DNA from 2 places in the Acetivibrio saccincola genome. Region 2 is predicted to be linked to the other one. Evidence: riboswitches for the same ligand, from Rfam matches in the RefSeq annotation. Region 2 holds a riboswitch; the other holds the start of a gene.
The links. A riboswitch is a leader RNA that binds a small molecule or an ion and turns the genes downstream of it on or off. The one in region 2 is predicted to bind thiamine pyrophosphate.
Positions count from the first base shown of each region.

Region 1: another riboswitch for thiamine pyrophosphate. It lies ahead of HVS_RS07790 (MTH1187 family thiamine-binding protein); the one in region 2 lies ahead of thiS (sulfur carrier protein ThiS).

Region 1 is NZ_CP025197.1:1,749,657-1,752,870, reverse strand. It holds gene HVS_RS07795 (STM3941 family protein) at 267-782, opposite strand; TPP riboswitch at 968-1,073, shown strand; gene HVS_RS07790 (MTH1187 family thiamine-binding protein) at 1,210-1,497, shown strand; gene HVS_RS07785 (ABC transporter permease) at 1,472-2,233, shown strand; gene HVS_RS07780 (ABC transporter substrate-binding protein) at 2,239-3,214, shown strand, end outside.
Region 2 is NZ_CP025197.1:1,607,654-1,610,867, reverse strand. It holds gene thiH (2-iminoacetate synthase ThiH) at 1-772, opposite strand, end outside; gene HVS_RS07145 (thiazole synthase) at 815-1,597, opposite strand; gene thiS (sulfur carrier protein ThiS) at 1,601-1,801, opposite strand; TPP riboswitch at 1,897-2,001, opposite strand; gene yihA (ribosome biogenesis GTP-binding protein YihA/YsxC) at 2,065-2,664, opposite strand; gene HVS_RS07130 (hypothetical protein) at 2,816-3,214, opposite strand, start outside.

The DNA of each region.
Region 1 (3,214 bases), 140 kb from region 2:
AAGATAATTCCGGCGATACCTATTATTTTGTTCATGTATTTAATTCCAAATAATAACCTGCTGCTGGAAAACACATAGACTGATGTCGCAGTCATTATAATACTGAGTAATACATATAATAACTGTTTTGATGTGCTTTGCTTTATAACTATCTTTTTTTCATTCATTGTAATAAACCTCTTTTAAGTAAATTATAATGATTTAAATTAAATTTAGGTGATTTCTTTCTCTTGTAGACAGGACAATAGGACGTAAAGAGAACATCCCTATTGATTATAAACTTCTTTGTAATTTTTAATAATTTCTAAAACCTTCTCCGGTTTATAGCTAGTTGATCCAAGTGTTATTGACACCGGCGGGGCTCCTGTTTTTAAATTCCTCTTTATCATGTTTTTTTTAAATGAAGATAAACCTTTTAGTTTTTCTTCTATATTTTCAACATCAATACAAATAAAAGACTCATTAAGCACATCTTTAATGTAGACTGATTTTATATCATGCCATGGAATAAAACCAATACTAACAGCACTGGAGTTATCTGTAATACCATTCCGGTCAATAACAAGGACAGCTTTAGGTTTTATAAAGCATTTAATTATATAAATTGAAGCAGCTCCAAAAAATATAATTCCAGCAGCTCCTATTATTTTACTAACAAAAGTAATACCAAATATAGGCATGTTGATAAAAAACACAAAAACTGATGATACAACCATTATAATACTGAGTAATAGCAGCGAAAACTGTTTTAATTGATTCTGTTTAATAACTATCTTATCCATTTCTAAATCCCCTTCTCAATCTATATTAGTTTATATGTTAATTTTACCATAATAATCAAATAAAATCAATTATTTTTAATTATTTTTATTTAAAGAAATACATTTGAATAAAAATAATATACTATAATCTTTGTATAGCTTGTATTTACTTTTCCATTATGCTATTATTAATAAAAATTAAATAATAAACACACACGGGGTGCTGGTTTTCCGGCTGAGAGCGGAGTTTTCCGCAACCCGCATAACCTGATCTGGATAATACCAGCGTAGGGATAGAGTAAATAGCATTTTACCGCCTATGTTGGGCGGTTTTTTGTTAATTTGAATAATAAAATATTGATTTGTCTAATGTTAGTTTATGAAATATTAGTTTATGTAATTAAAAAAATATAATATGGATTTCAAATAGGAAAGGAGCTTTAAAAATATGGCAAATATAAATGTATCACTTCAGGTTTTGCCAAGTGTACCTGAAGAAAGGGTTTATCCTGTTGTGGACAAGGTAATTGAAATGATAAAAGAAAGCGGTGTCAAATATGAAGTAGGTCCAATGGAAACAACTATGGAAGGGGACTTGGACACCCTTTTGGAAATTGTCAAAAAGGCACAAAAAATCTGTACGCAGGAAGGGGCAAAAAGGGTTGTATCTGTAGTTAAAATTGACTACAAAGAGGAAGGCGTGACCATGGATGAAAAGATTTCCAAGTACAGGTAATCCCATTTATCCGTCCATAGCCCTTGTACTTTTTGTCATTTTGTGGGAAGTGGTTGTAAAAGTAAAAGATATAAAAGAATATGTCCTGCCGGCACCTTCGGCTATTTTAAATGAGTTTATAAAGTCTAAGGATTTACTCCTTTCCCACTCAATTACAACAATAACCGAAACTGTTTTAGGCTTTATATTAGGTGTAATATTGGCGGTTTTATTGTCTGTAATAATGAGCAATTTTAAAATTATACGCAGCATCTTTTACCCTTTTATGGTGCTTTCTCAAACCGTACCAATAATTGTAATTGCCCCATTAATTACAATTTGGTTTGGGATAGGTATTGTGTCAAAATTAATTGTCTGTGTGCTGGTGGTTTTCTTCCCTGTGGCTCTTAGCCTTACGGAAGGATTAAACTCATATGACAGAGACTTTGAAGAACTTCTTAAATGCATGAATGCAAGCAGGATGCAGATTTTTACCAAAGTAAAACTCCCCTCAGCATTGGTCCACTTCTTTTCAGGACTAAAGCTTGCAGCGGCATATGCCGTAATGGGGACTGTAATGTCTGAGTGGACCGGGGCACAAAAGGGACTAGGTATTTTCCTCACCCGCTCAATGAAATCCTTTAAAACTGCTGCAATGTTTGCAGATATTGTGATAATTTCACTTTTTAGTATTTTATTATTTGCAATTATAAGCATAATAGAAAAGAAAACAATAAAATGGGAGTTAAAAGGATGATTAACATGAAAAAAAATATACTAAAGCTATTATTTACATTGATTATTATTAGCCTGTCTTTGACAAGTCTTCTGTCAGGCTGTACAAAGCAGGAAACTGTAGAGCCGGAGGATACCATACCTTCAAAAGGGAGTACTGATAATTTAGACAGTACTGATAATTTGCAAGATGTAACATTTGTATTAGACTGGACTCCCAATACAAATCACACCGGGGTTTATGTGGCAAAGGTAAAGGGTTTTTTTGAAAAAGAAGGTCTTAATGTTTCTATAATACAGCCCGGTGAATCTTCCGCCGACCAGCTTGTGGCATCAAATACCGCCCAGTTTGGTATAAGTTATCAAGAAGGAGTTACATTTGCACGTTCTGCAGATATACCTATAGTTTCAATTGCAGCTGTAATCCAGCACAACACCTCCGGATTTGGCTCACTGAAGTCAAAGGGAATAAATTCCCCTAAGGATTTTGAAGGTAAAAAGTACGGCGGTTGGGGTTCTGAAGTTGAAACTGCAATGGTAAAGCAAATTGTAAAAGATGCCGGAGGGGATCCGGAAAAGGTTGAAATACTTACTACAGGTACTTTGGACTTCTTAACCGCCAGTGAAACAGGTCAAATTGACTTTGCCTGGATTTTTGAAGGTTGGGATTATATAAATGCCACAAATAAAGGAGCAGAAATCAACTATATTTCCCTAAGGGAGCTTTCAGACATCTTTGACTACTACACTCCTGTAATAATAACAAACGAAAACAATATCAACAACAACCCTGAACTTGTTAAAAGCTTTATGAGGGCTGTACAGGAAGGTTATAAATTTGCAATGGAAAATCCTGACGAGGCCGCAGAATGCCTTTTAGAACTTGCACCGGAGCTTGACAGGGAACTTGTTGTAAAAAGCCAAAAGTATCTTGCTTCAAAGTACCAGGATGACGCTCCATACTGGGGTATGCAAAAAAAAGAAGTGTGGGAAAGGTATATGA
Region 2 (3,214 bases):
GAAGGGAAACAGATATTTCAGTGTCTAAATATTTATTTTGAAGGTAACTGGCGTGAAGACCTGTAAAAAAGCTTTCACTCCTCCAGTTCTCCAAACCTAAAAGAGCTCCTATATTTACACTTCTCATTGATGCCCTGCACGCCCTTTCAGGAGTATCAAGCCTGAATCTGTAATCTTTCTTAGGACCTCTTATGTGAATTTTGTCGTAAGTTTTTTCATTATATACTTCCTGATACACCGTAAGCCCGTCAACCCCGGCTACAACCAGCTCTCTGTACTCCTCTTCCGTCAAAGGATAAATTTCAATTGTTATGGAAGAAAAGTACTTTTTCAATATTTTTACACAATCCTTTATATAGCTTAAAGGTGTTTTCTTCCTTGACTCCCCTGTAAGGATTAAAATATGCTTTAAGCCTGTCTCTGCTATTGCTTCTGCTTCCCTCTCCACCTCATCCAATTCAAGTTTTTTTCTTACAATTTTGTTTGTCACATTAAAACCACAGTAAGCACACTGGTTGACACAGTAATTAGCCAGGTACATGGGTGTATATAAAAATATAACTTTCCCAAAATGCTGCAGGGTAAGCCTGTTTGCTTTTTGAGCCATTTCTTCTAAATGCTTTTCCGCCCTTTCTGATAAAAGGGTCAAAAAATCATATTCATCAAGTTTTTCCTTGTTAATTGCCCTTAATATATGTTCATCAGTTAATTTTTCAAAAAAATTTTCAAAATTAAAGTCCCTGTATTTTATGTACTCATTATAAAAACTCATTTTAACCCTTCTTTCAGCATGGTTTCTTTTGTCTTTTCAGCCCTACGCCAAAAATCCTGTAAGAGGTGATGAAGCCTCTGCATACTCCCTAACTGCACCGGTACCTGAAAGATATGCCATTCTTCCGGCTTCAACAGCTTTTGCAAAGGCCCGTGCCATTTTGGCAGGATCTTCCGCCGTTGCTATGGCGGTATTTACAAGAACGGCATCCGCACCAAGCTCCATAGCCTCACAAGCATGAGAAGGCTTTCCAATTCCTGCATCAACTATAACAGGCACATCAATTTCATTAATTAATATTTTTATAAGTTCTTTTGTTTTAAGTCCCTTATTTGTGCCTATGGGTGCACCTAAGGGCATCACCGATGCAGCCCCTGCTTCCACAAGCCTTTTTGCTGCCATTAAATCAGGGCTCATATAGGGCATTACAATAAATCCTTCCCTGGCTAAAATTTCAGTTGCTTTAATTGTTTCATGGTTATCCGGCAAAAGATACTTATTGTCTGAAATAACCTCAATTTTTATAAAATTGCCGCACCCGGCAGCCCTTGCAATTCTTGCAATTCTTACAGCCTCCTCTGCATTTCTCGCCCCTGAAGTATTGGGCATTATAATGCAGTCTTTTGGAATGTAATTTAATATGTTTTCCTCATCTGAATCAAAATCAATTCTCCTTAGCGCCACAGTAATAACCTGGGCATTTGAACCCATTATTACATCAGGAATCAGTTTGTTTGATGAAAACTTTCCTGTCCCCACAAAAAGCCTGCTTTTGATTTCCACTCCTCCAATAACCAATCTGTCACTAACTAATCTTTCACCCATAATTTATCCGCCCCCTACAAATCTTAAAACTTCCAGGTTATCATTTTCTTTTAAAATGGTTTTCTCCCACTCCTCCTGTCTTAAAACCTGATAATTGTGCTCAACAACTATTCTCTCAGGCTCAAGACCTTTTTCATCTATAAGTTCCTTTAATGTCATTCCTTCTTTTATTTCTGTCTTTTTGCCATTTAGCGATATAAACAATTTAACACCCCCTTATTTTACATATATTACATACTTTATGTCTTTAGGTATCAAAAAAAGCTTGCCTTTGAGGCAAGCTAATTATCTATGAAAAAAACACTTTTTCAAAGCTTCCCTACGCCGGCATTATCCGTGTCAGGTTCAAAGGGTTAAGAGTTTTTCACTCTTTCTCAGCCAGTGTGGCACCCCCAGCTTAAAAAATATTCAATTTTCAGAGTCTATTATATATTATAAATCTACACTTGTAAAGACATTTGTCAAGATTAGCCTTCCATATCCAAACACTTTTTAATTTCATCCCACAATTCATCCCTTCCCTGTCTTGTCTCTGAGGAATAGGGAATTAATTTATTAGAAGCATCAAGATTTAGCTCTTTAGCTATATCAGCCAATCTTGGCTTTATTTTAGAACGGGGTACTTTGTCCTTCTTAGTTGCAACCACTAAGTATGGAAGCTCCATACTTAAAATCCAGTCATGCATTAATTTGTCATGGGAAGTTGGAGAATGTCTTATATCAACAAGCATAACTATTAATTTTAGCTGCTCCCTTTTTACTAAATAAGTTTCAATAAATTTTGCCCAGGAAGCCTGTACCCCTTTTGACACTTTTGCATACCCGTACCCGGGAAGGTCCACAAAATACAGTTTATTATCTATATTGTAAAAATTTATCACCTGCGTTTTTCCAGGTGTAGCTGCAACTTTTGCCAAATTTTTCCTGTTTAAAAGAGAATTAATCAAAGAGGATTTACCTACATTAGACCTTCCCACAAAGGTCACTTCAGGCAAATCACTAACAGGATACTGGGAAGGCTTAACCGCCGATACTTCGAATTTTGCATTATTTATATTTAAACTCATTACATTCTACCTCTTTTGTATAATATTTATCTTCAAAAAATATTATACCATTAAACTTACAAATTTAAAGGTTACACATTTAAAAAGAACCGTCTTTCCAGAACCGTTGCGCTCTATTATCCCGTGAATTTTACCTTATAAAATTTATTTTTTAATTATTTTTATTTGCTTCTATAAATGCTATTTCCCGTATATTTGTAACATCAAACTTAACTAACAGTTTAGTTTCTTTAGTCTCCGGTATGTACTCATACAAAGATATATAACTTCCATTTTTAGGGTTATTTACCAATATTTCAAATACTATTCTGTTATCTGTATATATGGTTTGTATATACTCATCTAATTTGTTAACAAGCTTTTCATTTATACTATCGCAAAAATCAGGATATTCACTAATAATCACATTGCCTTCTAAATCCATTGAATCTTTATATATATAGTCAAAGAAAATTTTTTCTATTTCGTATGTATTTATATTATATCTCATTGTATATACTTCTTCATTCTCATCAAGAAAAATATAATAGATATAGTCCTTATAAGGAAA